DNA from 4 places in the Azonexus sp. GW821-FHT04F04 genome. Region 3 is predicted to be linked to each of the others. Evidence: predicted binding sites of a transcription regulator. Region 3 holds the regulator's gene; each other region holds the start of a gene.

Region 1 (4,904 bases), on a different contig from region 3:
TCGAAGAGGGTACGGAAATGCTTGTCACGTTCGGCCAGGAGCGAAGCTTCCCTGGCTTCCAGCAGAGCCTGTTCGGCTTCCCAGCGCTGGGTGATGTCGCGGGACAGCACCATGGCATGGAAGGAGCCATCGGCTTCCGGCGCCTTGCGTGTTGCCGAGAGTTCGAACCAGTGCTTCTTGTCGCCCAGCTTCAGGCAAATTGTCCTGCCGTAATCGCTGCCGTGCTCGATGGCCCCGGCAATCGCCGCCTTGGCCATGTGCGCAGCATCGGGCGGCAGAATCTCGTCGACCCGTTTGCCGATCAGGTTTTCCTTCGGGCTGGCGAGCAGAGCCTCCTGGCTGGCAAAGACGTCAATATAGCGTCCGTCGGCATCCAGTTCGAAGAGCAGGTCGGGCATTGCTTGTAGTGTCGTGGCAAGGTTTTCCTGGGCTTTCTGGGTTACCTGATGCGCCTCGTGCAATTCCTTCAGTGCTTGCTTGAGCGTCGATGTCTTGGCCGCAACCTGGCGGCGCAATGTCAGGTTCCAGGCCAGCAGTACGGTGCCAAGCAGCACCATGGAAAGAACGCCCCAGCCCAGATAGCGACCGTAGGCCCCGAGATCGAGCGGTGTGCCAAACCATTTTTTTCGAAGCGCGGCCTCTTCATCGGCGCTGATCGCCTGCATGCCTTGCTCGATCACCTTGAGCGTTTCAAGATTGCCCTTGCGGACGGCACGATGGAACTGGCCCTGGTAGAGCACGAATGCCTTGAGAAAGGTGTTCTCGGCTTTGGCCTTGTAAAGATAGAAGTTTCCCGGATGCTCGTCGAGACAGAAAACCTTGACCTCCTGACGCTGGGCGGCATCGATCAACTCGGCATAATTCCGGTAAACGAGCAGATTGGTAATCCCGTTCTCGGCCAGCTTGTCGATGCACGCATCGCCCGCCTGGACCCCGACCTGAAAGCCGTGAAGTGTCGATACGCCGCTGATGCCAGTGATTGAGGCGTGGTTGAAGATGGCAACCGGGAGGTCGGCGTAGGGGGCCGAGAAGTCATAAAAAGGTTCGCGTGACGGCGTGCGAAAAATCATGTCGATGACGTCCGCCCGGCCATCCTTGAGCATTTCCTGCGCTTCCGCCCAGTTTGTCGCGGTCAACTGGATTTTTACGCCATTTTTCTTTTCCCAGAGGTTCCAGTAGTCGACCAGATAGCCCTCGGGTTCGCCAGCCGAGTTGCGGAAAAGATAGGGCGGGTAGTTGTCATCGGTGACGACATGAAGAATGCGGGGAGCACTTTCGGTGCCGTTGCTTGCCGCCAATGCCGCAACTGACCAGAGGGCGCTGGCCAAACAGCACAGAAAAACTGTCAGGTGCCAAAAGATGATTTGACGATTCAGTAATCCTCGCATTCTTCCCCCGTCCGGGCCCCGTCCATCGGGTATCTTTCGAATTTCGTCCATCCTATCGCAAGCGTTGGCAAAGTGCACGATGCGGTTTTCCTGGCTTGTCTTTTCGTCACATTTCGAGGCCGTTCATGGTTTTTGCGATATCCCGGGGAATCCTCCAGTTAAGATATCGCACTACCTGCGGCCACCAGTTCCGGCGGCCAGACTGAACAAACGAACGGAAGATTTGCCATGACTACCGCCCTCATCCTCTTCGCCCACGGCGCTCGCGACCCGGAATGGGCCAATCCGATGCGCCGCGTGCAGGCGGCCATTCGCCAACGCATGACGAGCGTGCCGGTCGAACTGGCCTTTCTCGAGTTCATGAGTCCGACCTTGCCGGAGCGGGCCGCCGAGTTGATCGCCCAGGGCGCCGACAAGATCGTCGTAATGCCGATGTTCGTCGCCCGTGGCGGCCATTTGAAGAAGGAGACGCCGGAGATGATCGAAGCGCTACGGTCGACCTATCCGAATGTCGAATTTTCGCTGGGCAATGCCATCGGCGAGCATGAACTGGTGGTTCAGGCCATGGCGACGGCGGCGCTCGAGGTTGCTGGCCTGTAGCTTGCTAGTCAAGCCTCATGATTACCGTACTCGTTATTGATGAATCCCGTTCCCGCGCCGGCGAAATCTGTGCCGGTCTCGCGCTGGCCGGCTATCAGGTCGCAGCCATTCTGGCCGGCTCGGAAAACCTGACAGCCGAAGTCGAGCGTCTGCAACCCGATGTCATCCTGATCGACACCGACAGCCCGAGTCGCGACACCCTCGAACATCTGGCGGCAATGAACAAGGATATGCCGCGCCCGGTTGTCATCTTTACCCAGGAGGATGGCCAATCAACCATCCGCGACGCTGTCAAGGCAGGCGTTTCGGCCTATGTCGTCGACGGTCTCGACCCGAAACGGATCAAGCCGATTGTCGAAGTGGCGCGGGCTCGTTTCGAGGATACCCAGGCCCTGCGCCGGGAACTCGACGAGGTCTCGCAGAAATTGACCGACCGCAAGCTCGTCGACAAGGCCAAGGGCGTCCTGATGAAGGCACGTGGCCTGGACGAGGATGCGGCTTATCACGCCATGCGCAAGTTGGCCATGGAGCGCGGTCAGTCGATGGCCAAAGTGGCGCGCGACGTCATCGATATGGCGCGCGTGCTGCTCTAAAGCTGTGCGGTAAAACCACTTGCTGCACTGCAATAGTGCATCGGTGCCGGCCCGGGGGGGCAAGAAATGCAGATACCAAGTAATTGAAAATAAAGTAGTTATTTGTAACTAGTTCTAAATAACTAGGCCTGGCACGGCCATTGCGATAGTCCTGTCAAAGCGCACGGTCAATGGCGGCCGGGCGAGAGTCGAGTAAAGCCGATTCAAGGACAAGGGCGTCCATCCGAGCTGCCAACCGGCAGCCAGGATGAGACGCCCATTTTGTTTTTTAGATTCTCGTAATCAAGGAGCAAGCAATGGAAGACAATAAACTGGTCGTGCCGGAAGTCGTCGCTGACAAGCCGAGCTTTTCACGTCGTGATTTCGTTTCAACTGCCTTGGGAGCCTCTCTGATGGCCATGGTCCCTCCCGGCGTTCGCAGCGGTGCCTGGGCCGCTGGTTCCGACGCCCCCGAAAAGAAGGAAGTCCGTATCGGCTTCATCCCGCTTACCGACTGCGCCTCCGTCGTCATGGCCTCGGTCATGAAATTTGACGAGAAGTACGGCATCAAGATCATCCCGACCAAGGAAGCCTCGTGGGCTTCGGTGCGCGACAAGCTGGTCAATGGCGAACTCGATGGTGCCCACGTGCTGTACGGCCTGATCTACGGCGTCCAGCTCGGTGTCGGCGGTCCGAAGAAGGACATGGCTGCGTTGATGAGCCTGAACAACAACGGCCAGGCGATCACGCTGTCCAACCAGTTGAAGGACAAGGGGGCCACCGATGGCAGCAGTCTGGCCAAGCTGGTCGCCAAGAAGGAGCGCGAATACACCTTCGCCCAGACCTTCCCGACCGGCACCCACGCCATGTGGCTGTACTACTGGCTGGCCGCCCAGGGCATCAACCCCCTGAAGGATGTCAAGACGATTACCGTGCCACCGCCGCAGATGGTCGCCAACATGCGGGTCGGCAACATGGATGGTTTCTGCGTCGGCGAACCGTGGAACAACCGCGCCATCATGGACAACATTGGTTTCACGGCAACGACGACCCAGGATATCTGGACTGATCACCCGGAAAAGGTGCTCGGCACGACGGCAGACTGGGTCAAGCAGAACCCGAATACGGCGCGCGCTGTGGTCGCCGCCATTCTCGATGCCAGCAAGTGGATCGACGCCTCCATCGCCAACAAGCAGAAGACGGCTGAAACCATCGCCAGCAAGGCTTACGTCAATACCGACACCGAAGTCATCGTCGCCCGCATGCTCGGTCGCTACCAGAACGGCCTCGGCAAGAGCTGGGATGACAAGAACTGCATGAAGTTCTTCAACGATGGTGCGGTCAACTTCCCTTACCTCAGCGATGGCATGTGGTTCATGACCCAGCACAAGCGCTGGGGCTTGCTCAAGAACCATCCGGATTATCTGGCGGTCGCCAAGCAGGTCAATCGCATTGACGTCTACAAGCAGGGCGCCGCTGCCGCGGGTGTGGCCCTGCCGAAGAGCGAGATGCGGACCTCGAAGATGATCGACGGCGTGGTCTGGGACGGCAAGGATCCGGCCAAGTACGCCGATGGCTTCAAGGTCAAGGCTTAAATCAAGCCCGGACTCGTCATTTCCGGCATGACTGGGAATCCAGACGCCTCATCCTGGATTCCCGCGTTCGCACCCCAAGGGTACTCCCTGCGCGGCGCGGGAATGACGGCTCACCAAACGCTTAGGAGAGAACCATGAGCGCACTGACGATGAATGTTGAATTTGGGGCAAAAATTCCGGTTGACCGTGGAATTCAGGAAGTCGCCGTCGTAGAAGCGGCAGCTGCTCCCGCCAAGGAAAAGATAATGGAAAAAACAGTAACCGTCCCGGCCGAGCCGGGCACTCCCTTCAGCGAAAGGCTGGCCGGTGTTGGCCGCGCCGTCCTGCCGCCGCTGCTCGGCATGGTGGTGCTGATCGGCATCTGGTACATCGCCACGATGAAAGGCGGCAGCATTCCCGGCCCGCTGCAAACCTGGGATGCGGCCACCCTGCTGTTCGCCGACCCGTTCTACCAGAACGGCCCGAACGACCAGGGCATCGGCTGGAACATCCTGTCCTCGCTGCAACGCGTCGGCATCGGCTTCGGCTTTGCCGCGGTGGTCGGCATCCCGCTTGGCTTCATTCTTGGCCGCTCGGCCTTCCTGTCGGCCATGATCAATCCGATCATCAGCCTGCTCCGTCCGGTTTCGCCGCTCGCCTGGCTGCCGATCGGCCTGCTCGTCTTCAAGCGGGCTGACCCGGCGGCGACCTACACAATCTTCATCTGCTCGATCTGGCCGATGATCATGAATACCGCCCAGGGCGTCCAG
Region 2 (4,904 bases), 390 kb from region 3:
GCCGCGACCGCCTGCCGACGATCACGGTGCGCGGCAACCTGTACGGCAAGATTCAGCCTGCCACGGTCGTCGACCGCATCAAACCGGAGATCGATGCCATCCAGGCCACCCTGCCCGACGGCTATCGCATCGCCACCGGAGGCTCGGTCGAGGAATCCTCCAAGGGCTCCGGCTCGGTGATGGCCGGCATCCCCCTCTTCGTACTGGCCGTGATTACCATCCTGATGATCCAGTTGCAAAGCGTTTCCCGCGTCGTCATGGTGCTGCTGACTGCTCCGCTCGGCATCATCGGGATAGCGCTGTTCCTGCTCGTTTTCCGGCAACCTTTCGGCTTCATGGCGCTACTCGGCACCATTGCGCTGTTCGGAATGATCATGCGCAACTCGGTGATTCTGGTCGACCAGATCGAGCAGGACATGGCCGCCGGCAAACCGCGCCACGAAGCAATTATCGAGTCGACCGTACGGCGTTTCCGGCCCATTGTGCTGACTGCAGCAGCGGCGGTGTTGGCAATGATTCCGCTGTCGCGCAACGACTTTTTCGGACCGATGGCCGTCGCCATCATGGGCGGCCTGATCGTCGCCACCGCGCTCACCCTGCTCTTCCTGCCAGCTCTCTACGCGGCTTGGTACAAGGTGAAAGCTTAGGTCAGTGATGGCCCGGCAATCGTTTGAAAAACGAAGGGCGCCGTAGCGCCCCAAATCTGGAAATCAATTTACGCCTGGCGGTTATTTCAGGTTGCCGAGTTCCTTCTGAATCGCCTGGATATTGCGTTCATGCTGCCCGACGCGGTCACGATAGGGGGCCATACGGTCGCTAGCCGCACCTGCCGTCTGCTGCTCCGACAAGTCCTTGCGCGCCTGCTCCAGATTACGCTGCTCCCCGGCCAACTCCTGCTCCAGAATATGGCGCCGATCGCCATCACGCGCCCTCTGGGTATCCTCCTGTACGCGCGGAAAGCCGGCCGGTGACGGATTGGCTGCAGTTCCGGCCGACCGCGCTTTTGGCGGTGCAGGAATGGCATTTTCCTGGCCGCTGGAAATCACCTTGCAATTCTTGTCGAGTCGTGCGCTGGCATAAGTCGTGTTGCCGTTGGCATCGACACATTTGTAGATCGTCTGGGCGAAAACCGAGAGCGGCAACAAAGTGATCAGCAGAGCAAGCGAACTGCGCTTCATCGTCATCAATCCTGTCAATTTTTTGAGTGTACCGGACTTAACGGCCGAGCCAGGAAAAAGTAAACAAAAAAAGGGCGGGAAATCCCGCCCTTTTTGCGTATCCGGCTGATTAGCAGGAGTAGTACAGATCGAACTCGACCGGGTGGGTCGTCATGCGAACCTTGTTCACTTCATCCATCTTCAGGTCGATGTAGGCATCGATCCAGTCGTTGGAGAAGACGCCGCCACGGGTCAGGAACTCATGGTCGGCTTTCAGCGATGCCAGGGCTTCTTCGAGGGAAGCGCAGACGGTCGGGATGGCTGCATCTTCTTCCGGCGGCAGGTCGTACAGGTTCTTGGAAGCCGGATCGCCCGGGTGAATCTTGTTCTGGATACCATCCAGGCCGGCCATCAGCAGGGCGGCGAAGCACAGGTACGGATTGGCGATCGGATCCGGGAAGCGGGTCTCGATGCGACGAGCCTTGGTCGAGGCAACGTACGGAATGCGGATGGAAGCCGAACGGTTCTTGGCCGAGTAAGCCAGCTTGACCGGAGCTTCGTAGTGCGGGACCAGACGCTTGTAGGAGTTGGTACCCGGATTGGTGATGGCATTCAGTGCCTTGGCGTGCTTGATGATGCCGCCGATGTAGAACAGGGCTAGTTCGGAAAGACCTGCGTAGCCGTCGCCAGCGAACAGGTTCTTGCCGTCCTTCCAGATCGACTGGTGAACGTGCATACCGGAACCGTTGTCGCCAACGATGGGCTTCGGCATGAAAGTGGCGGTCTTGCCGTACTGGTGGGCAACGTTGTGCACAACGTACTTCAGGATCTGGGTCTGATCGGCACGCTTGACCAGGGTGTTGAACACGGTACCGATTTCGCACTGACCGGCAGTGGCGACTTCGTGGTGGTGAACTTCAACCGGGCAGCCGAGGGCTTCCAGGGTCAGAACCATGGCCGAACGGATGTCGTGCAGGCTGTCGACCGGGGGAACCGGGAAGTAGCCGCCCTTGACGGTCGGACGGTGGCCGGTGGAACCGGAAGCGTCGTTCTTCTCGCCCGAACCCCAGGCTGCTTCAGCAGAGTGGATCTTCAGGGAGCAGCCGGACATGTCGACATTCCACTCGACGCCGTCAAAAATGAAGAACTCGGGTTCCGGACCGAAGTAGGCGGTGTCGCCAATGCCAGAGGACTTCAGGTAGGCTTCAGCGCGCTTGGCGATGGAGCGCGGGTCGCGGTCGTAACCACGGCCATCGGTCGGATCGATAACGTCACAGGTCAGAACGACGGTGGTTTCGTCGAAGAACGGGTCGATGTAGGCAGTTGCCGGATCCGGATTCAGCTGCATGTCGGAGGCTTGAATGCCCTTCCAGCCGGCAATCGAGGAGCCGTCAAAAGCGTGACCGTTTTCGAACTTGTCTTCGCTGAAGGCAGAAACCGGCACGGTGACGTGCTGTTCCTTGCCGCGGGTATCGGTGAAACGGAAATCGACGAACTTGGCGTCGTTTTCCTTGATCATCTTGAGCACGTCTTGCGGGGTTGCCATAAGCCTTAATCTCCTAAGAAAACAAGTTGCCGGGCGATCCGGCGACAATCAAAAAATGGTAACCCGGTACATTTAGCAGAAAGTGTGCCAAAGGCTGACGAGTAATCTTTGTATTTTGCCACAACGAGATGCAGGGTTTAAACAAAGAATTGACGCACCACAACCGTGCAACCAACAAAATCAATGCACTATTCTGGTGCGATCAGACAATTCAGCGATACACGCCGAATCAAGGGGTGTAGCTTGAGGCGATCGACCAGAAGGTTCTCTGCCTGGCGAAGTGCCTCGCCGTTTTGAAACAGGACGTGACTGAAGAAGATTTCAGCTTCGACTTGGCCTTTCAGGTAGTGCAGGACGATTTTTTCCGGTTCGGGCAAACCGACAAGCAGTGGCTGCAATTCGCCAAGCAAGGCATCCCGCGCAGGCAATCGCGTGGCGTAGGAGTCCGGATCCATGTCATCTTCCGGGTCGATATGGACGAGCACGTCGAGCACCTCTGGATGTTCGCGCAGAACTCTGGCGCGCGCCGATTCGGCAATGCGATGACCTTCGGAGACGCTGATCCGCGAATCGACCTGGACATGCGTGTCAACCAGAGCCTGGTGTGCCATGCGCCGGGTCCGCAACTGGTGCAGGTCGCGCACACCGGGTGTCGCCAGCAGGGTCTTCCGGATGGCTTCGACCTGAACGTCGTCGAGGCCGGTATCGATCAGTTCCTTGATCGCCCCCCAGGCCAGACCGGCGCCCATGTGCAGGATCATGAAGCCCATCAGCGCCGCCGCCAGCAGGTCGAGAAAAGACCAGCCCATCAGCGCACCGCCGATGCCGACCACAACGACCAGCGCTGAAGCCGCATCGGCCCGCGTATGCAGGGCATTGCCGATGAGCAGTTGCGAGCGCAGCCGTTCGGCAACGCGGATCAGGTAGCGATACAGCCCTTCCTTGGCAATGACCGTGGCCACCGCCACCCACAGCGCCGAATATTGGACGGTCGGCAAGGCTTCGATGTGCTGGAGACGCATGCCGGATTCCCAGAGGATGCCGCCGCCGATCAAGGTCAGCGAGGTTCCGAGCACCAGCGTCGCAGCAGTTTCGACGCGAGCGTGGCCGTAGGGATGGGACTGGTCTGCCGGCTGGGCGCTTTGCCGGCTGGCGTAGATGACGAGAAAGTCCGACAGCAGGTCGGAGAATGAGTGCAATCCGTGGGCGACCAGCGACTGCGAATGAGCCAGCCAGCCGACGATCAACTGGGCGATGGTCATCACCAGATTGACCGCGACGCTGACCCAGGTCGCCTTCTGCGCCGCGGCCGAGCGCTCGGCCGGCGTGGCGGAGACGGCGAGGTGATGCTCAAGTCCCATGATGTCTGCCCTATACTATTAACGTGTAATTTTAGCAGTTGGACATTATGGGAAAGTTAACCGAAATACTCAGTCTGGCCCAAGCGCGGGGCAAAGCCCTTGGCCGCGCCTATCAGGGCGAGTTGACGCCGCAGGAGGCCAGCGACCTGTTGCGGCTGGCGCCCGGCGCCAAAATCGTCGATGTCCGCACGCGGGCTGAATGGGACTGGGTTGGCCGGGTCGCCGGGGCGGTCGAGATCGAGTGGAATCAATACCCGGGCGGCGTGCGCAACCCGAATTTCGTGGCCGAACTCAAGCGCCAGGTCGACCCCGAAGCGCTGGTCATGTTCCTCTGCCGCAGCGGCGTACGCTCGATCGCTGCCGCCACAGCCGCCACCGAAGCCGGTTACAACGCCTGCTACAACATCCTCGAAGGCTTCGAGGGCGACAAGGATGCCAACGGGCATCGCAACACCATCGGTGGCTGGCGCAAGGCCGGATTGCCGTGGATTCAGGGATAATTCCACGGTCAACCGGAAATAACGGCCAAAAATGAAATGGCCAAAGTTCAGAGAACAGCATGCAAACAGCCACCATCGCCTTCGACCCCTTCAACCGCCTCTCCGACGAGGCCTGCCATGAACGCATCCGCGTCGCCCGGGCCAAGCTCGGCAAGCGGGCCGTCATCCTCTGTCATCACTACCAGCGCGCCGACGTCTATCAATACGCCGATCTGACTGGCGACTCGCTCAAGCTGTCGCGCCTCGCATCGCAGACCGATTCGGAATTCGTCATTTTCTGCGGTGTGCATTTCATGGCCGAAGTCGCCGACATCATGACCGCCCCGCACCAGAAAGCCAT
Region 3 (4,904 bases):
AATTGACGGCTGCCGATGGCATATCCGGAACAATCAGCCTGTCGATCAAACGCAGCAATTTCTATTCCATCTTTGGCCCCTGTGCCATAATCCGCTCAAATTTCCGAGGTAACTCCATGGACGACAACAAGGCAAAGGCGCTCGCCGCAGCGCTGCAACAGATCGAAAAGCAATTCGGCAAAGGCTCCATCATGAAGATGGGCGACGCCGAAATCGACGAAGGCATTCAGGTCGTGTCTACCGGCTCGCTCGGTTTGGACATCGCGCTGGGCGTCGGTGGCCTGCCGCGCGGTCGCGTCGTTGAAATCTACGGTCCGGAATCTTCCGGCAAGACCACGCTCTGTCTGCAAGTCGTGGCCGAAATGCAGAAGCTCGGCGGTGTTGCTGCCTTCATCGACGCCGAACACGCGCTCGATCCGCAATACGCCCAGAAGCTTGGCGTCAATGTCGGCGACCTGCTGATCTCGCAGCCGGATACCGGCGAACAAGCCCTTGAAATTGCCGACATGCTGGTTCGCTCCGGTTCGGTTGACATCATCGTCATCGACTCGGTCGCCGCCCTCACCCCGCGCGCTGAAATCGAAGGCGAAATGGGCGACCAGATGGTCGGCCTGCACGCCCGCCTGATGAGCCAGGCCCTGCGCAAGCTGACTGCCAACATCAAGAAGACCAACACGCTGGTCATTTTCATCAACCAGATCCGCATGAAGATCGGCGTCATGTTCGGTTCGCCGGAAACGACGACCGGCGGCAACGCGCTCAAGTTCTACGCTTCGGTTCGCCTCGACATCCGCCGCATCGGCGCGATCAAGAAGGGCGACGAAGTCATCGGCAGCGAAACCAAGGTCAAGGTCGTCAAGAACAAGGTCGCTCCGCCCTTCCGCGAAGCCATCTTCGACATCCTCTACGGTGAAGGCATTTCCCGTCAGGGCGAAGTGGTCGAAATGGGCGTCTCCCACAAGCTGGTCGAAAAATCCGGCGCCTGGTACTCCTACAAGGGCGAAAAGATCGGCCAGGGCAAGGACAATTCCCGCGAATTCCTGAAGTCGCACCCGGAAATCGCCCAGGAAATCGAGGCGAAGATCCGCGAAGCGGCCAGCACCACCGTCATCAAGCCGACCAAGGCGGCTGCGGCGGATGCCTGACTTGCGCGTCCGCGCCCTGCAATTGCTGACCCGGCGTGACTACAGCCGGGCCGGCTTGCAGGCCAAGCTCGCTCCGCATGCCGAATCGGCGGAAGAGCTGTCGGCAGTGCTCGATACCTTGCAGGCCGAACGCCTGCTCTCCGATTGCCGCTACGCTACTCAACGGGTTGCAGTGCGGGGAAGACGTTACGGCGATGCGCGACTGCGCCAGGAGTTGCGCCAGCAAGGCGTCAGCGATGCCGACATCGCCAAGGCCCTGCCCGAAGCCGGTGATGAAACCGAACGCTGCCGGGTAATTTGGACCAAAAAGTTCGGTCGACCGCCGGAAACCGCCGAGGAGCGTGGCAAACAGATGCGTTTCCTGCAATATCGTGGCTTTTCCAACGACGCCATTCGGCGGGCCATGCAGGGAGTGGATGAATGAACATGCCGGCAGCCAAACTCTCGGCCCACAATCTCAAGAAGCGTTACAAGGCGCGGACAGTCGTCGAAGACGTCTCTTTCGAGGTCAAGTCCGGTGAAGTCGTCGGTCTGCTTGGTCCGAACGGTGCCGGCAAGACCACCTGTTTTTACATGATCGTCGGGCTGGTCGCGGCTGACGGCGGCGAAGTCTATATCGACGACAATCGCCTGACTCACCTGCCGATGCACAGCCGGGCGAGGCTTGGCCTGTCCTATCTGCCGCAGGAAGCCTCGGTTTTCCGCAAGCTCAATGTCGAGGAAAACATCCGTGCCATCCTCGAGCTGCTCAAATTGCCGCAAGCCGAGTTGAACGATCGCCTTGAGGGGTTGCTGGCCGAACTGCATATCAGCCACGTCCGCCACGTCAATGCCTCGGCACTGTCCGGTGGCGAGCGGCGTCGCGTTGAAATTGCCCGCGCCCTGGCGACCAATCCACGGTTTATCCTGCTTGACGAGCCGTTTGCCGGCGTCGATCCGATCGCCGTGCTCGAAATTCAGAAAATTATCCGCTTCCTCAAGGAGCGCGGAATCGGCGTCCTGATTACCGACCACAATGTCCGCGAGACGCTGGGTATTTGCGACCACGCGTACATTATCAACGCCGGAAACGTTCTGGCGGCTGGACGGCCGGACGAAATCGTTGATAATGAAAGCGTACGAAAGGTTTATCTCGGCGAGCACTTCAAGCTCTGACCGGAAGATAGAAACCGACCCCAACCAATGAAGCCGGCACTCCAGCTAAAACTCTCCCAACATCTGGCGCTGACTCCTCAGCTGCAGCAGTCAATCAAACTGCTGCAGTTGTCGACGATCGAAATGCAGCAGGAAATCGAGCGATATTTGCTCGAGAATCCGATGCTCGAGCGCGAGGACGAACAGGGCGGCGAGGCTTTTTCCGGCGCTCAGCAATTTGATTCTCCGCAGACCACCGAAGGCGAACGCGAACAAAGGGTCGAGCGCGAAGAGCGTGATGCACGTGACGACCGCGAGCAGGACGTACCTTCCGCTCCCTCTGATGTCGACGATGACCGCTGGGCCGCTGACGCCGGCACCTTTACCGGCGCCGGGCGGGATGAGGACGACGACAGCGATTCACAGGATACGCACGGCACGACGATCAGCCTGCGCGATCACCTCGGCTGGCAATTGGGCATGACCCAGGTTTCGGAGCGTGACCGCAGTCTGGTGCGCTTCCTGATTGAGGCGCTCGACGACGACGGCTATCTGTCGGCTACGCTGGAGGAGCTCTGGGAAACGCTGCCGCCGGAGTACGAAATTGAAATCGAAGAGCTCGAAATCGCGCTGCATCACATCCAGAATTTCGATCCGGTCGGGATTGGTGCCCGAAATTTGCAGGAATGTCTGGCCCTGCAACTAAAAGCCTTGCCGCGCGGCGATGAGGTCCGGGATCTGGCTTTGACTATCGTCCAGAAGCATCTGGAACTCCTGGCCGCCCGTGATTTCACCAAGATTCGCCGTCTGACTGGTTGCGACGACGAGTCGCTGAAGGCTGCACAGGCTGTGATTACCAGCCTCAACCCGCGGCCAGCCGCCCGTTTTTCCCAGATTGAAGCGCGCTATATCACGCCGGACGTGATTGTGAAGAAGCTCAAGGGAAAGTGGACGGCGTACATCAATCCTGACGCTTACCCACGCCTGCGTATCAACCGTCTTTATGCCGAAATTCTTGCCAAGCAGCGACGTGGTAACGGCAACCTGTCGACACAGCTGCAGGAGGCTCGCTGGCTGATCAAGAACGTACAGCAGCGTTTTGAGACAATTCATCGTGTTACGCAGGCCATTGTTGACCGTCAGCGTCAATTCTTTGAACACGGAGAAGTCGCCATGCGCCCGCTCGTTTTGCGCGAAATCGCTGACATTCTCGGTTTGCACGAGTCGACCGTATCGCGTGTCACCAGCCAGAAATACATGGCGACGCCGCGCGGCATCTTCGAACTCAAATACTTCTTCGGCAGTCATGTCTCCACCGATACCGGTGGTGCCTGTTCTGCTACGGCCATCCGGGCGCTGATCAAGCAATTGATCTCGGCCGAGGATGGCAAGAAGCCCTTGTCGGATAGTCAATTATCCGAAATACTAGGCCAGCAGGGAATCGTAGTTGCCCGACGGACGGTTGCAAAATACCGCGAGTCGCTCAACATCCCACCGGTCAATTTACGCAAGACCCTGTAGAGAGAGGAGAATAAAGTGAATCTGCAGATTAGTGGTCACCACATTGAAGTTACCCCGGCACTTCGCGAATACGTCGAGAACAAGCTGGATCCCGTGATCCGCCATTTCGACAAGGTAACCGGCGTCAGCGTCGTGTTGTCGGTTGAGAAACTCAAGCAGAAAGGTGAAGTCACGCTTCACGTGCCTGGCAAGGACATCCACGTTGAAGAGTCCGGTGACGATCTCTACGCCGCTATCGATGCCTTGTTCGACAAGCTGGACCGTCAGGTTCAGAAGTACAAGCAAAAAGTCCAGGACCACCATCGCGGTGACAAGCCGGGGCTGCACTCCGTCGCTGAATAAGCGTTGAACGGGCCGCACCGTAACAGGCTGCGGCCTTTGTTTTTCCAACCTTCCCTATGAACCCCCTAACCAACCTTCTATCAACCGATCAGGTTCTGCTCGATCTTGAGGCCAGCAGCAAGAAGCGGGTCTTCGAACAGGCAGGCATGCTTTTCGAAAATCGCCTTGGTCTTGCCCGATCGATCATTTTCGATAGCTTGTTCGCCCGCGAAAAGCTCGGTTCCACCGGCTTGGGTCAGGGTGTAGCAATTCCCCATGGTCGAATCAAGGGGCTGAAACAAGCCGTTGGCGCCTTTCTGCGTCTGGCAACACCGGTTCCTTTTGATTCGCCGGACGGGCGACCCGTCGATCTGCTCTTCGTGCTATTGGTTCCCGAGCAAGCGACCGAGCAGCACCTGCAGATACTTTCCGAGTTGGCCCAGAACTTTTCCGATCGGGCATTCCGCGAAAAATTGCACGCCGCGGCTGATCCAGCCGCCGTAGTCGCCCTTTTTCAGGGCTGAGTTTAGTTCGTGCGTCACGTAAGTCTGGTTCAGCTTTACGAGGACAACCGCGAAAAGTTGCTGTTGAGCTGGAATATCGTCCCCCATGCTGACCGCCGCATCGAGATCAAGGGCTCCAATAATTACGGTGCCGATCTGGTTGGCCACATCAATATTATTCATCCGGAGCGTCTGCAGGTCCTTGGTCTGGCGGAATATGAGTGGGCCATGCGCATTGGCGAGCGTCGCTTCGCACAGATGCTCAGTGATCTGCTCGGGG
Region 4 (4,904 bases), on a different contig from region 3:
ACTTAAGTATTACGTGATGCGTATGGTTTCATCGCGTGAAATGCTTGTTGATGGTCTTGTCGGCATTGCGGTCGGTGACAATCCCCGAATTATTGAAGGGCGCCTGAAAGGCTATCTTCACTGATGGCCCGCAAGCGTAGAGATGAGGAGCCTGAAAACCACGAGCGCTGGTTAGTCTCCTACGCCGATTTCATCACCCTGCTGTTTGCGTTTTTTGTGGTCATGTATGCCGTGTCGTCGGTAAACGAAGGGAAATACAAGGTACTGTCCAATTCGCTGACCAATGCTTTCAACAACAAAACAGGCGAGTCGGGTGGGCAGCCGGTAGCGGTCATTCAGGGTGCCCTCCCCATGCTGCCGCGGCCGGTCATCAAAGTTGACAAGGCGCCGGAGACGGTCAAGAACGAGGCCAAAAAGGCCGAGCAGCGGCAAAAGATGAAGAATGTGGCAGGCAGCATCATGGAGGCGCTGCAGCCGCTTGTCGCAGCAGGCAAAGTTCGCCTGCTGGAGACGAGTCGTGGCGTGACTATCGAGATAAATGACAGCGTTCTGTTTTCCGCAGGGCAGGCGCGTTTGCAGCCAGCATCAATTAGCGCCATGGGTGTTATCGCGCAGGTGCTCGCCGATACGGATTATCCGATCACAATTGAGGGGCACACAGATAATGTGCCGATAGCTACGCCTCAATTCCCATCCAATTGGGAATTGTCAGCGATGCGAGCGACGACGGTGCTCAGGCTGTTTAACGATGGGGGGGTGGGGGCCGAGCGACTTACGGCAATTGGCTATGGTGATACCAGACCAGTTGAAACCAATACGACTCCGGAAGGACGGGCCAGAAATCGCCGTGTCAGCGTCATGATTGACTCAAATCGCCCGGAAGAGCCCACTGAGATCAACGAAGCGCCAAAGGAAATTGGTCGCTGATCTGCTTCAATTTAGAGATCAAGCCGAGTCGATGATTCGACTACCTGTACTCATGGCAGCCTGGCCGCTACTGCTATATAGAGATTGGTCTGCTTGGGAATGCGTCAGGATGGCGAGCGCTTCGCTGGTTTTTTGATGCAGTACACTAATCAGGTTTCCATTTAGCTCGTTTATCCCGCGGGCTTCCCGTGCAATTTTCAACATGCCCTCCCAAAGAGCAGCGGATTCTTTTTCCTGTGGGTGTGCCGAAAACCATGCTTGCATGTCGATAGTAGGCTCGCCGCCGGATGAAAGGGTGCGCGAACGTTCGGTGCCAGCTTGATTTAGGAATTCGACCAGCGATAACTTTTCATTATTTACTTCAGTCAATCCATCAGAGCTGCCGGAGCGCAGAATATCCTGCTCGCGCAAGAGCGTGTCGCGAAAACGGATAACCAGTTCGGTTTCCCGCTTTAACAGGGCGACGACAGCGTTCATCAGGCCTTGCGCTGAGAGTCGAGAAGGTCGCGGGCGGATTGGATCAGTCCATCTGCTATTGCTTCTGGATTAATCTTGAAGCGGCCTTGGGAGATGGCTTCCTTGATTTCCTGAATGCGTGCAGCATTAACCGGCGGTTTCTCGGCGCCTTGCAAGGCACCTGCGAGCTGGCTCAGACTCACCGACTCCGCTGTGGATGCGGTCTCTTGTGATCCGCGTGTGACGGGGCGTGGTGTAACCGGCGTCGTGCCAAGGTTGTATTTACTGTCAATTTTCATGATGTGGCTCGCAATGCTTTTTGATCTTAAACGGTATATCGGCCGCCAATGGTGAAACTTTAGCTCAAAATTCGATTTCTACGGAGCTGTCTGCTCGGGCAGTGCCTGTTATTGTCTGGCCTGAGTTCATGCGAATCTGCGCGGGCTGGCCAATCGCCGCGTTGTTGATTGCTTTGCCTTCAGCGCTGACGGAGAAACCGTTGCCTTTCGAAATTACCCGCACGGTTTGGCCTTGGCGGATGACTATCGGGGCAACTAACTGGTCGAAGCGTATGGTCTGGCCTGCGCCTAGTGAGTTACGGACGGTCTTTCCGACTACGCCAGCGGGATCGCTGGCGACGCCGGCTGGTAAATGGGAGATATCTCCACTGAGTGTGACCAAGTCGGATTCCTTGATCACTTGACCGGCAATTAGTGGTCGGCTGGTCGTGACATAGTTGCCGGCCACGGCAATTTGAGCCGGTACCAGAACCGTCCAGCTGTTCGGCGATAGGCAGCGGACACCAACGTGGATTCGTCCAATAACCTTGCTGCCTTGCGGCGTAAATGCCTCGAGTACTGTGCATGGCGAGAGTCTGCTGGCATCAAACTGCCCCATTGTGATGGTGGTTTTGCCGCCCAGGTTTTTCGTTTGCAGGCGAATATGCTGTTCTGCTGTGTCGAGAATCGTTGCCGAGTCGGCAGCAAGGGCGACCAAGCATTGGGCCAGCAAACAAGGCAGGGCAAGAAGACGCATATTCATTGCTGCATTTTGCCCTATTGAGACCGCTACGGCGCGTCAATTTTGTTGTGGCATGAAGTGTGCTTTTCGTTAGCCAACGATTGTTGGAGTTAACGATGTCGAATATAGCCCAAAGTTTTTCGGTTCTTAGCAAAGCGCTTGATTTGCGTACCCAGCGCCACCAGGTGTTGGCATCGAACATTGCCAATGCTGATACGCCGAATTTCAAGGCTCGCGATATTGATTTCAAGTCAGCCATGCAAAACGCCTTGGCTAGTCGTGCCGATGTTGGGGCGTTGAGCATGGCCGTGACCTCCAGCGCGCATCAGCAGGGAAATGGTATGAGCGGCTCTGGGACACTGCAATATCGCACGGAGACTCAGTCGGCTGTTGATGGCAACACTGTCGATATGGATGTCGAGCGCGCCCAGATTACAGACAACGCCCTCCAGTACCAGATTCTTACCCAGATGATCAGCAGCAAGTTCCAAGGGCTGCGCAGTGCAATGGCGTCCAGTCAAAGTTAAGGAGAGGCTGAATGAGTTTGTTTAATGTTTTTCAGGTGTCCTCTAGTGCGATGACTGCGCAGTCAATGCGCCTCAACGCGGTAGCCTCGAATCTTGCCAATGCTGACAGCATCGTATCGTCGGACGGGCAGCCCTATAGAGCCAAGCAGGTGGTGTTTGAGGCCACGCCAATGGGTGGCGCCGGAGATATTTCGAAGGGGGTGCGCGTACGTCAGGTCGTTGATGATGCGTCACCGCCGCGGGTGGTGTACGACCCCAAAAATCCAGCCGCCGATGAAAAGGGTTATGTCGCTTTCCCGAACGTCAATGTGGTTGAGGAAATGACCAACATGATTTCCGCTTCGCGCTCGTATCAGACGAATGTCGAGGTTATGAATACCGCAAAAACGATGATGCTGCGCACGCTGCAGATCGGTCAATAAGGAGATGAGTCATGAGTAGCGTTACTAGTAGTTCCACGGTCAACTCGGTTATACAGCAACTTTCCGAGAACAAAACGTCAACGACCAGCACGGCTGATCAATTAGGCGACCGTTTCATGACCATGCTGGTTACCCAGATGCAGAATCAGGACCCGCTTAATCCGATGGATAACGCGGAAATTACCAGTCAACTGGCACAGATCAATACAGTCAAGGGTATCGACAGCCTGAACAGTACTCTGCAAAAGCTGCTGACATCCTACAGCGATGCACTTTCCATGCAGTCCTCTTCTCTGGTCGGCAAAAATGTCCTTGCCGCCGGCAATTCTCTGCCGTTGGGTGATAACGGTGCGCTGGGTGGGGTCAAGCTGGATGGTGACGCGGACAAAGTCAGCATCATTATCAGCGACTCTAAAGGCGTGAAGGTCGCTCAGGAGGACCTCGGTGCCCAAAAGGCAGGCGTGATTGACTTTATTTGGGATGGCAAGAATGCGGACGGAACACGTTTGGCGAATGAAACCTACCAGTTCTCGGTGCAGGCTACCCAAGGGGCAAACAAGGTGACGGCGACGGCGCTGGAGGTTGGCACGGTATCTGCTCTTGTAAGGGGGCAGAACGGCTTTCAGCTGGAAATTCCCGGAACAGGCCTGGTCGATTTCAGTTCCGTCGAACAGATTTACTAAGATTGAGTCAAGGAGTACATCATGGCATTCCAACAAGGTTTGAGCGGTCTGGCTTCCTCTTCCAAGGCGCTGGACGTTGCCGGTAACAATATTGCCAACGCATCGACTGTCGGCTTCAAGTCCTCGGCTACGCACTTTGCCGATGTATATGGTGCTTCCTTGCAAGGGGGCGGCGGTTCGCAAATCGGTATTGGTAGCACGTTGAGCGGGGTCCTGCAGCAATATACCCAGGGCAACATTACCGCGACGAACAACCCGCTGGATATTGCCATCAACGGTACGGGCTTTTTTGGACTGACCCAGAACGGCTCGGTAAGTTATTCGCGCAACGGTCAGTTCCATCTGGATAAGGATGGCTTCATCATCAATGACCAGAACCGCAAGTTGCTTGGTGTGCTCGCCGACTCGACCGGCAGCATTCCGCAGCAGCCACCGACCGATCAACTCAAAGTTGATTTCGTCACTGGCACACCGAATCCGACCAGTACTGCCGCAGTGACAGCCAATCTGGATTCTCGCCAGACGGTTCCGGCTCAGACGCCGTTCGATCCGACCGATCCGGATACTTACAATAGTTCAACGGCAATGACGGTGTATGACTCGCTGGGTAATCCGCATACCTTGTCCTATTATTTCCTCAAGACAGCAACACCAAACGAGTGGACGTTGTACACCCGTATGGACGGCGCGGCGCCAACTGCTGCAGAGGCGGCGGGTACGGTAACTTTCAACTCGTCAGGTTCGCTGACTTCGTCCGGGACAATAAGCAAGAGCTACGCTGTGACTACCGGCGCGGTGACGCCCCTGGCATTTGACATCAACGTCTCGAATATGACCCAGTTCGGTAGTCCGTTCGCCGTGAATGACCT

What was found. Region 3 encodes sigma-54, which starts transcription at its own class of promoters, with help from an activator protein. Its sites were predicted from a motif close to TGGCACGCTTNCTGCTNA; they were not measured.
Region 1: AC07TV_RS12645 (CmpA/NrtA family ABC transporter substrate-binding protein) is a predicted target of sigma-54. The motif match lies at 2,711-2,728, and genes of this name have one in related genera.
Region 2: glnA (type I glutamate--ammonia ligase) is a predicted target of sigma-54. The motif match lies at 2,776-2,793, and genes of this name have one in related genera.
Region 4: flgB (flagellar basal body rod protein FlgB) is a predicted target of sigma-54. The motif match lies at 2,473-2,490, and genes of this name have one in related genera.

The regions. Positions count from the first base shown of each region.
Region 1 is NZ_JBWKSX010000005.1:262,021-266,924, reverse strand. Features, by position in the region: gene AC07TV_RS12660 (transporter substrate-binding domain-containing protein) at 1-1,328, opposite strand, end outside; gene AC07TV_RS12655 (sirohydrochlorin chelatase) at 1,617-1,988, shown strand; gene AC07TV_RS12650 (ANTAR domain-containing response regulator) at 2,006-2,581, shown strand; gene AC07TV_RS12645 (CmpA/NrtA family ABC transporter substrate-binding protein) at 2,878-4,155, shown strand; gene ntrB (nitrate ABC transporter permease) at 4,290-4,904, shown strand, end outside.
Region 2 is NZ_JBWKSX010000001.1:543,991-548,894, reverse strand. Features, by position in the region: gene AC07TV_RS02690 (efflux RND transporter permease subunit) at 1-647, shown strand, start outside; gene AC07TV_RS02685 (DUF4124 domain-containing protein) at 729-1,178, opposite strand; gene glnA (type I glutamate--ammonia ligase) at 1,288-2,703, opposite strand; gene AC07TV_RS02675 (cation diffusion facilitator family transporter) at 2,892-4,064, opposite strand; gene AC07TV_RS02670 (rhodanese-like domain-containing protein) at 4,112-4,564, shown strand; gene nadA (quinolinate synthase NadA) at 4,624-4,904, shown strand, end outside.
Region 3 is NZ_JBWKSX010000001.1:158,578-163,481, forward strand. Features, by position in the region: gene AC07TV_RS00745 (hypothetical protein) at 1-58, opposite strand, end outside; gene recA (recombinase RecA) at 117-1,145, shown strand; gene recX (recombination regulator RecX) at 1,138-1,569, shown strand; gene lptB (LPS export ABC transporter ATP-binding protein) at 1,566-2,300, shown strand; gene AC07TV_RS00765 (RNA polymerase factor sigma-54) at 2,328-3,800, shown strand; gene hpf (ribosome hibernation-promoting factor, HPF/YfiA family) at 3,816-4,142, shown strand; gene ptsN (PTS IIA-like nitrogen regulatory protein PtsN) at 4,199-4,645, shown strand; gene hprK (HPr(Ser) kinase/phosphatase) at 4,655-4,904, shown strand, end outside.
Region 4 is NZ_JBWKSX010000013.1:57,364-62,267, reverse strand. Features, by position in the region: gene AC07TV_RS19995 (flagellar motor protein) at 1-124, shown strand, start outside; gene motD (flagellar motor protein MotD) at 124-927, shown strand; gene AC07TV_RS19985 (flagella synthesis protein FlgN) at 946-1,404, opposite strand; gene flgM (flagellar biosynthesis anti-sigma factor FlgM) at 1,404-1,682, opposite strand; gene flgA (flagellar basal body P-ring formation chaperone FlgA) at 1,747-2,418, opposite strand; gene flgB (flagellar basal body rod protein FlgB) at 2,520-2,930, shown strand; gene flgC (flagellar basal body rod protein FlgC) at 2,942-3,352, shown strand; gene AC07TV_RS19960 (flagellar hook assembly protein FlgD) at 3,364-4,035, shown strand; gene flgE (flagellar hook protein FlgE) at 4,057-4,904, shown strand, end outside.